Regions from separate parts of the Kocuria sp. LHG3120 genome, predicted to be linked through region 2. Evidence: riboswitches for the same ligand, from Rfam matches in the RefSeq annotation. Region 2 holds a riboswitch; the other holds the start of a gene.
What was found. Region 2 has a riboswitch for thiamine pyrophosphate ahead of thiM (hydroxyethylthiazole kinase). Riboswitches for the same ligand answer to the same signal wherever they lie in the genome.
Positions count from the first base shown of each region.

Region 1: linked by a shared signal. The riboswitch ahead of ACP7CD_RS12360 (FAD-dependent oxidoreductase) and the one ahead of thiM (hydroxyethylthiazole kinase) in region 2 are both predicted to bind thiamine pyrophosphate.

Region 1 is NZ_JAFCWG010000005.1:322,207-327,145, forward strand. Features, by position in the region: gene ACP7CD_RS12350 (hypothetical protein) at 1-936, opposite strand, end outside; gene thiE (thiamine phosphate synthase) at 1,035-1,754, opposite strand; TPP riboswitch at 1,770-1,873, shown strand; gene ACP7CD_RS12360 (FAD-dependent oxidoreductase) at 1,869-3,224, shown strand; gene thiS (sulfur carrier protein ThiS) at 3,221-3,460, shown strand; gene ACP7CD_RS12370 (thiazole synthase) at 3,462-4,334, shown strand; gene moeB (molybdopterin-synthase adenylyltransferase MoeB) at 4,331-4,939, shown strand, end outside.
Region 2 is NZ_JAFCWG010000001.1:156,005-160,943, forward strand. Features, by position in the region: gene ACP7CD_RS00700 (bifunctional hydroxymethylpyrimidine kinase/phosphomethylpyrimidine kinase) at 1-285, opposite strand, end outside; gene thiE (thiamine phosphate synthase) at 282-965, opposite strand; gene thiM (hydroxyethylthiazole kinase) at 962-1,786, opposite strand; TPP riboswitch at 1,829-1,922, opposite strand; gene ACP7CD_RS00715 (nuclear transport factor 2 family protein) at 1,972-2,706, opposite strand; gene ACP7CD_RS00720 (Rne/Rng family ribonuclease) at 2,900-4,939, opposite strand, start outside.

The DNA of each region.
Region 1 (4,939 bases), on a different contig from region 2:
CCCGCCGGGGCCGGGCCCGAACACCGGCCCGGAGGCGCCATGGGCGCCGGCGCCCGGTGCTCCGGGCTGCTGGTCCCCGGGGCCGTACCCGGGGGTGCCGTATCCCGGACCGCCCGGGCCGGGTGCCCCGGGTCCGGGGTACTGGCCCGGAAGCGGCCCTGGCGGCGGCGGGGCCGGGCTCGCGGGGCTCACCCCCCACTGGGGGTTCTCGGGCGAGCCCGCCGGAGGGGCGCCGGGCGGGGGCGTGGCAGGGCGGACGTCACCGTCCGCGGCCGGGCCGACCGCGGAGGAGGACCCCGCGGTCGGACCCGGCGCCGGTGGAGCCGCCGGCGGCAGGGTCTCGCCCGAGAGCACGGGCCCGTCCTCGCGGTGGCCCCGCTCCGCCTCGTTCAGCAGGGTCACGAACTGCTCGAGCGGCTCGGACCCGTCGTGCTCCCTGGCCAGGAAGCGCTCGGCGCGGCGGCGCACCACCTTGTAGACGCGCCCGTCGTCGGGGATGCCCAGGTCCCGGGCGGCCCGCGCCACGGCCAGCGGGGGCTGCTCCGGCAGGGGGTTGGTGCCCCACTCCAGGAGCCCGGTCAGCAGCGGGCGCTCGAGCACGGCAGTCAGGGCCGCCCGGGCGCCCGGCACCCGGGTCAGCTCCAGCAGCCCGCTCGGCGGCGCGGACGGGCACCCCGGCACGTCGCTGGGCAGCCGGGCGGCGCGCTCCAGCCAGAAGGTGTCGCCGAAGAGGGTGGCGAGCAGCACGGCGGCGGCGAGCCGGTCGTCGCTCGGGGCGGCGTCCTCCGGGAGGCCCTGCTCCCAGTGCGTGCCGAGGGCGCGGCGGGCGGGCTCACCGGCCAGCCGGACGCGCAGCTGCGCGTCCTCCGGGCCGCGGGCGGTCTCCGCGGGGCGCTCCACCGCGTGCCGCACCTGGGGGTCGAGCTCGGGGTCCATGGGCCACCTCTCCGTCGTCGTCCTGCGTCCATGCTCTCAGAACGTGCTGGACGGCGGCGGGGAGCCGACGGTGAGGCGGGCGGGGGGCCGCCCCGGGCTCAGGCGGGGAGCAGACCGCGCAGCTGCCCGGCGGCGGTGCGGGGATCGGGGGCCTCGGTGACGGCGCGGACGACGACGACGCCGCGCGCCCCGGCCTCCAGCACCTGCGGGAGCCGCGTCTCGTCGATGCCGCCGATGGCGAACCACGGCACGGGCAGGACCTCCGGGTCCGCGTCCAGCCGGGCCTCCGTCAGCTCGGCGACCGCGCGGACGAACTCCAGCCCGGTGGCCGGGCGCCCCGGCTTGGTGGGCGTGGCCCAGACGGGGCCGGTGCAGAAGTAGTCGACGTCCGAATCCTCCAGCGCCGCCGTGGCCTGTCCGAGGTCGTGGGTGGAGCGCCCGATCAGCACGTCGGGGCCCAGGAGCCGCCGGGCCTGGGCGGGGCTGAGGTCGTGCTGGCCCACGTGGAAGACGTCGGCGCCCACGAGCGCGGCGATGTCGGCGCGGTCGTTGACCGCGAACAGGGTGTCGTACTCGGCGGCCACCCGGCCCAGCAGCTCCAGCGCGGCGATCTCCTCGTCCGCGTCGATGCTCTTGTCCCGCAACTGGACGACGTCAGCGCCGCCGGCACAGACGGCGTGCAGGAAGTCCTCGAGGTCGCCCCGGTCCCGGCGGGCGTCCGTGCACACGTACAGCCGGGCGGCGAGGAGTCTGGCCGTCCGGGTCTCTCGCAGGGAGGACTCGGCGGGGGCGGAGGCATCACGGGTAGGCTGGGTCACACGCTGATGATAGGTCAGCGGTTCTGCGGGAGCCCCACCGGGGGCTGAGAGGGCGTCCAGCGCCGACCGCCACACCTGATGCGGGTCATGCCGCCGGAGGAAAGGACGTTCCCTGTGACTGCCGCGCACCCCGCCCCCACGACCGCGCCCCACCCGCTGGTCGACCGGCCCGAGCACGTCCGCGCCGACGTCGCCGTCGTCGGCGCCGGGGTGATCGGCCTGGCCACCGCCTGGGAGCTGCGCCGCCGCGGCCGCTCGGTGGTCGTGGTGGACCCCGAGCCGGGCTCCGGCGCCAGCCGCGCCGCGGCCGGGATGCTCGCCCCGGTGAGCGAGGTCCAGTACCAGCAGGAGCCCCTGTACCCCCTCATGACCGCCTCGGCCGCCGAGTACCCGGCGTTCGTGGCCGCCCTCGAGCAGGCCGCCGGCGGGACGGTGGGCCACCGGGCCACCGAGACCCTCGTGTGCGGCGTGGACGCCGCCGACCGGCAGGCCCTGACGGACCTCCGCGCGCTGCAGGGCCGCCACGGCATGACGGTGGAGGCGCTGACCCTGCGCGCCGCCCGCACCCTCGAGCCGGCCCTGAGCCCGCGGCTGTCCGCCGCGTTCCGGATCCCCGACGACCACCAGGTGGACCCGCGCCGCCTCGTGGCCGGGCTGCTCGCGGCCCTCGTCGCCCCGGAGCTCCCCGACCTCCCGGAGCCCGCCGGGCTCCCGGCCGCGCGCGACGGCGGACCGGCCCGCCTCGTCCACGACCTCGCCACGGGGCTGCGCCGCAACGCCGAGGGAGCGGCGACCGGCGTCCGCCTGGCCGGCGGCGGGATGGTCTCCGCGACCTGGACGGTCCTCGCTCCCGGCGCCGGGCTCGGCGAGCTCGACGGGCTGCCGGAGGACTGGCACCCGCCGCTGCGGCCGGTGCACGGGGACATCCTGCGCGCCCGGGTCCCCGCCGGGGCGCCGGAGCTGCTCGGGCGCACCGTCCGCGGTCTGGTGCACGGGGTGCCCGTCTACCTGGTGCCCCGCGCCGACGGGACCGTGGTGATCGGGGCGACCTCCCGCGAGGACGACCTGACCGGTCCCAGCGCCGGCGGCGTGTTCCGGCTGCTGCGCGACGCCCAGGCGCTCGTGCCCGGCATCGCCGACCTCGAGCTGGTCGAGGTGCTGGCCCGCGCCCGGCCCGGCACCCCGGACGACATCCCCTACCTCGGCCGGGTCCGCGACCCGGACGGCTCGCCGGTGCCGGGGCTCGTGGTCTCCACCGGCTACTTCCGCCACGGCGTCCTGCTCGCCCCGCTGGCCGCCCGGCTCGCCGCGCAGCTGGTGGCCGGCGGGACCGGAGCCGATCCGGCCGCCGACGCCGAGCACCTCGCCACCACCGACCCGCACCGCTTCGACCGCCCCGTCGAGGCCCGTCCAGGGGATCCCGCGCCGGCCGCCGCCGGGCCCGGGCCCCGGAGCAGGAGCACCCGATGACCGCCATCACCCTCAACGGCCGCCCGCGCCAAGTGGCGGCGGAGGCGACCGTCGTCGACCTCGTCGCCGAGACCGTCGGCCGCCCCCTGGGCCCCGACGGCGCCCCGCTGGACGGCGGGCGCCTCGGCGTGGCCGTGGCCGTGGACGCCGCGGTCGTGCCCCGCAGCCGCTGGCGGCGGACCCCCGTGGCGGAGGGCCAGTCCATCGAGATCATCACCGCCGTCCAGGGAGGCTGACGTGACCGCCCCGCACCCCGACCCCCTCGTGCTCGACGGCATCGAGCTGAGCTCCCGGCTGATCATGGGCACCGGCGGCCTGAGCTCGCTGCACACCCTGGAACAGGCGCTGCTGGCCTCCGGCACCGAGCTGACCACCGTGGCCCTGCGCCGCTACGCCCCCGGCCAGGGCGACTCCCTCTTCGCGCTGCTCGAGCGCAACGACATCCGGATCCTGCCCAACACCGCCGGGTGCTACACCGCCCGGGACGCGCTGCTGACCGCCGAGCTCGGCCGGGAGGCCCTCGAGACCGACTGGGTCAAGCTCGAGGTCATCGCGGACGAGGACACGCTGCTGCCCGACGTGGTGGAGCTCCTCGACGCCACCGAGCAGCTCGTGGCCCGCGGCTTCAAGGTCTTCGCCTACACCTCCGACGACCCGGCCGTCGCACGCCGCCTCGAGGATCTGGGCGCGGCCGCGGTGATGCCCCTGGGCGCCCCCATCGGCACCGGGCTGGGCATCCTCAACCCGCACAACATCGAGCTCATCGCCTCCCGGGCGTCCGTGCCCGTGGTGCTCGACGCCGGGATCGGCACCGCCTCCGAGGCCGCCCTGGCCATGGAGCTGGGCTGCGACGCCGTGCTGCTGGCCAGCGCCGTCACCCGCGCCCAGGACCCGGTGGCGATGGCCACCGCCATGCGCCACGCCGTGCTCGCCGGCCGGCTCGCCGCCGGTGCCGGGCGCATCCCGGCCCGCCGCCACGCCCACGCGTCCTCGCCGATGGCCGGGCGGATCGACACGGACGCCGCCGGTGCCGGGCCGTCCGCCGGCCCCTCAGCCGGCCCGGCGGACGTGCCGCGCGGGGACTGGGCGCCCGTGGGGGAGCGGCCGTGAGCCCGCTGCCCCCGCTCGTGGAGCCCGGCCCCGAACTGACCCGCGAGGAGCTCGAGCGCTACGCCCGGCACCTGACCCTGCCCGGGATCGGGACCCGCGGCCAGCGGCGGCTGCGGAACGCCCGCGTGCTCGTCGTCGGCGCCGGGGGGCTCGGGTCCCCGGCCCTGCAGTACCTCGCCGCGGCGGGGATCGGGACCCTCGGGATCGTCGACGACGACGTGGTGGCGGTCTCCAACCTGCAGCGCCAGGTGGTGCACACGACCGCCGACGTCGGCCGTCCCAAGTCCGTCTCCGCCGCCGAGGCCGTCACCGCGCTCAACCCGCTGGTGGAGGTCCGCACCCACCCCGTCCGGCTGGACGCGGACAACGCCGTGGACATCCTCGGCGGGTACGACCTGGTCCTGGACGGCGCGGACAACTTCGCGACCCGCTACGTGGTCAGCGACGCCGCCGCCCTGACCGGCACGCCTTGCGTGTGGGGCTCCATCCTGCGCTTCGAGGGGCAGGTCAGCGTCTTCTGGGCCGGGCACGGGCCCACCTACCGGGACCTCTACCCCGAGGCCCCGCCGGACGGCGAGGTGCCCAGCTGCGCCGAGGGCGGGGTC
Region 2 (4,939 bases):
CCACCGCGTGACGGCCTCGATGACCGGCACGGACCCGAGCATCCCGATCTTGACGGCGTCGATCTCGACGTCCTCGGCGACCGCGTCCAGCTGTGCCGAGAGGAACTCGACCGGCGGGACGTGGATGTCGCGCACGCCCACGGTGTTCTGCACGACGACGGCGGTGACGGCGCTCATCCCGTAGCCGCCCATCGCGGCGATCGACTTGAGGTCCGCGTGCTGGCCGGCGCCACCCGTGGGGTCGGTGCCGGCGATGGCCAGGACGCGGGGCACGCGGGCGGTCACGGGGCCACCTCCCCGGCGGGCACGGCGGCGAAGGCCCGCAGGTAGCGGGCGGCCGCGGCGGCGGGGTCCGGGTCGGCGCAGATCCCGGAGACCACGGCCAGCCCCGCGGCGCCGGCGGCGCGCAGGCCGGGGGCGTCCTCGACCCGCACCCCGCCGATGGCCAGGCAGGGCAGGGCCGTGCGGGCCGCGGCGCGGGCGAAGCCCTCGACGCCCAGCGGCTCGGGGTGGTCGGGCTTGGTGCGGGTCGCCCGCACCGCCCCGACGCCCAGGTAGTCGACCGTCCCGGCCGGCAGCGCGGCGGCGGCATCGAGCTCCTCCGCCGTGGCGGCGCTGAGGCCGAGCACGGCCTGCGGGCCGCAGATCTCCCGGGCGAGCGCCACGGGCAGGTCCGACTGGCCCACGTGCACGCCGGCCACGGGGGCGCCGGCCGCGCGGGCGGCGAGGTACACGTCGGCGCGGTCGTCCACGAGCACGGGCACCTCCCGGCCCACGCGCTCGGCCACGGCCGTCAGCAGGGCGACGAGCTCGCGGACCGGGGCGTCCTTCTCCCGCACCTGGACCATGGTGGCTCCCCCGCGCACGGCGGCGGCCACGACGTCCGGGACCGTCCGGGGGGCGCTCAGGGCGGTGTCCGTCACCAGGTGCAGGGCCAGGGCCGCGGGGTCGAGGCGCGGGCTCACCGGGCGACCTCCTCGCGCACGAGCTCCGCCCGGGCGGCGATCCCCTCCGGGGTGACGGCGTGCAGCCGGTCCAGCAGCGCCACGGCGAAGGAGCCGGGCCCGGCGGAGTCGGCGGCCGCGTCCTCGGCCGCGAGGGTGTACACCGTGGTGGCGGCCACCGCCGCGGCGGCCGGGTCCGTGCGCACGGCGGTGAACGCCGCCATGAGGGCGCCCAGGGCGCACCCGCCGCCGGTGATGCGGGTCAGCAGGGGCGTGCCGTGCGGCACCCGGACCACCGTGCCGTCCGGGGAGCGCACGAGGTCCACAGGCCCGGACACGGCCACCGCCGAGCCGGCCCGCTCGGCGAGCGCGGCGGCGGCGTCTCGGGCCGCGTCGACGCCGTGGGTCGCGTCCGTGCCGCGGCCGCCGGCGCCGCCGGCGAGGGCGATGACCTCGGAGGCGTTGCCGCGCACGATCGCCGGCTCGAACCCGAGCAGGTCGCGGGCCAGCGCCGTGCGCACGGGCAGGGCACCCACCGCCACCGGGTCCAGGACCCAGGCCCGGCCCGCGCGGCGCCGGGCCCCGACGGCCTCGTAGGCGGCGCCGCGCTGCTCGGCGGTGGGCGTGCCGGTGTTGACGAGGAGGCCGTCGGCGAGCTCCGCGAAGACCCCGCCCTCGCCCTGGATGTCGGTCATCGCCGGGGACGCGCCCACGGCGAGCAGCACGTTGGCGGTGAAGTTGGTGACCACGGCGTTGGTGATGCACTGCACCAGCGGCGCCACGGCGCGCAGGTCCGCCAGGGCCGCGGCGGCGTCCTCGGCGAGCGCGGGGTCCAGCGGCACCGGCCTCCCGGGTCCTGGTGTGCGGTCGGACGGGGGTACGGCATCGCGCATCTGCGACATCCCTTCGCTAGTACTGGCTAGATCAGGTTCGACGGGTGTGTTCTCAGCCGCTCGTGCGGCACCCCGTGTCTGGTGTCCTGCCAGTCTAGTCGTCGTGCGGGAGTCGGCACGGACCCCGCACGGGATCAGAACATGCCGTTGGCGTGCGCCATCCGCTCGGGCACCGGCTGCGCGACGCCCCAGTGCTCCGCGATCCGGCCGTCGTCGAGGCGCCAGAGGTCGTAGCAGGCGACCGTTCCGGTGGATTCTCCGTCGCGGCTCCCTCCGGGAACGGCCTCCGCGACGGTCAGCACGAAGTTCCCCTCGCCGACCACGCGGCGCAGCCGCTGGTACGCGGGCTGCGGGCCGTCCGGCGTGCCGCCGGTGTGCTCGGTGCAGCCCCGGGGGCTCATGTGGTCCTGGACGGCGTGGCGGTCGCCCCCGACGAGGGCGGCCTCGACCCACTCGGCGGCGATGCGCTTGTTGTCCTGCGTCCGCTCGTGGTCCGTGACCGCGACGGGACCGTCGAGCTGGGGGCGGGCGCCGTCGGGGCCCGTGCGCAGGGGCTCGAGGACGTCCCAGTGCTCGGCGATCCGTCCGTCCTCCACCCGGAAGACGTCGAAGCCGACCAGCGGCTCCGGACCGAGCCCTTCGTACACCGAGTGGACGGCCACCGTCCCGTGGTCGTCGAGCATCCGGACCATGTCCACGCGGAAGTCGTCGGGCATGCTCTGCACGAACTGCCTGAGACCCTCGCGCCCGTTCGGCGCGAGCGGCGAGTGCTGGACGAAGTCCTCCGTGTAGTGACGGTCCACGGCCGACGGATCCCGGTGGACGAACAGTTCCGTGCCGGTGGTGCGGATGGTGTCTGCACTGGTCATGGCGATGCTCCCTGGAACGGGCGGCCGCTCTCCCGGCGGACGGGACGGCGGCCCCGGGTGTGCTGTGGTGCGCACCACGGTACGCCGCCGCGCGGAGGGCGGGCAGGCCGGGGCGGTCCGTGACGGTCCGCGACGACGGAGGACCCCGACCGTGCCGGTCGGGGTCCTCCGTGGTGCTGCTCGGCGGGGCGGATCAGCCCCGGTCGGCGGGCCGGCCGCTGGTGAGGTCCTCGGCCTTGACGCCGACGCCGACGACGGTCGGCGCCCGGCGGGAGGGGTCCTCCGGGGCGCGCTGGGCGACGGTCCTCGCCTCGTGCCGGGCGCCCTCCGCGGCGGCCGCCCGGCCGGCGGTCACCTCGGCCTCGCCGGGCCGCGCCGTCGGGGCCGAGGCCCGCCGGGAGCGCCGCCGGGGCCGCACGGGCTCGACGTCCGCCTGCTCCGCGGCAACCGCCGAGGCGGGAGCGGGCGCCTGCCGCTCCGTGCGTTCCTGTGCCGTGCGCTCCTGTGCCGTGCTCTCCTGGGCCGGGGCCTCCGCCGCGGCGGTGGCCCCCTCCGCGGCGTCATCCGCACCGGTGACCGCCTCGGCGGCGGCCTCCGGGGCGGCGGAGCCGGCATCCGGTCCCCGCTGCCCGAAGACCTCCGCGAGGGAGTCCAGGCTCAGCGGCCGGGCCTCGGCGGGCTCGACGACCACGGCGTGGCCCTGCGGCAGCTCGATGACCTCGCCGTTGATGGTCAGGCGCGAGCCCTGCTCGCCCGGCGCCCCCTCGGCGGGGAGCTGCTCCGGGGCGGCGGGGGCGGTGTCCTCCCCCTCCTCCGGCTGCTGCTCGGCGGCGGTGTCCCCGCCCTGGCCGCGTCCGCGGCTGCGCTTGCCGCGGCGCTTCTTCCGGGAGCGCCCCGAGCCCTCGGGCCGGGACTCCGCCGGCTGGGCGGCCTCCTCGGCGCGCTCCGGCTCGTCCGCGGCCGCCTCCTCGTGGTGGGTGGCGGCGGCGATCGTCGCGAACGCCGTCCGCGCGGCCTCGGCCTTGGCCTTCTCCGCGGGATCGGCCTCGGCGGAGCGCTGCTCCGTCCGGGCGGGCTGCTGCTCGTTGCGGCCCCCGCGGCCGCGCTTGCGCTCCGTGCGGTTCGGCCGCTGGTCGCGGGACTCGCTCGTGGCGCCGCCGGAGCGGCCCTCGAGCGGGTGGTCGTGGACCACCACGCCGCGGCCGGCGCAGTGCTCGCACGGCTCGGAGAACACCTCCAGCAGGCCGGTTCCCATGCGCTTGCGGGTCATCTGCACGAGGCCCAGCGAGGTCACCTCCGCCACCTGGTGCTTGGTGCGGTCCCGGCCCAGGCACTCCACCAGCCGGCGCAGCACGAGGTCCCGGTTGGACTCGAGGACCATGTCGATGAAGTCGATCACGATGATCCCGCCGATGTCCCGCAGCCGCAGCTGCCGGACGATCTCCTCGGCCGCCTCCAGGTTGTTCTTGGTCACGGTCTCCTCGAGGTTGCCCCCGGAGCCGGTGAACTTGCCGGTGTTCACGTCGACCACCGTCATCGCCTCGGTGCGGTCGATGACGAGGGAGCCGCCCGAGGGCAGGAAGACCTTGCGCTCGAGTGCCTTCTGGATCTGTTCCTCCACGCGGTAGTTCACGAACAGGTCCTCGTCCTCGTCCCACTTCTTGAGCCGGTCGAGCAGGTCCGGTGCGACGTAGGTCACGTACGCCTCGATGTTGTCCCACGCCTCGTCGCCCTGGACGACCATGGTGGTGAAGTCCTCGTTGAAGACGTCGCGCACCGTCTTGATCGTGAGGTCCGGCTCCGCGTAGAGCATCTCGGGCGCGAGCGTCCTGGTCGACCCGGCCCGCTCCTGGATCTGCTCCCACTGGGCGCGCAGCCGGTTGATGTCGTGGGTGAGCTCCTGCTCGGAGGCCCCCTCGGCGGCGGTGCGCACGATGACGCCCGCCCCGTCCGGCAGACGGTCCTTGAGGATCTTCTTCAGCCGGGCGCGCTCCACGTCGGGCAGCTTCCGGGAGATCCCGGTCATCGACCCGCCCGGGACGTAGACCAGGTACCGGCCGGGCAGGGAGATCTGGCTCGTGAGCCGGGCGCCCTTGTGCCCCACCGGGTCCTTGGTGACCTGCACCAGGACCGAGTCCCCGGACTTCAGCGCGACCTCGATCCGGCGCGGCCCGCCCTCGAGCCGCGACGCGTCCCAGTTGACCTCGCCGGCGTAGAGCACGGCGTTGCGGCC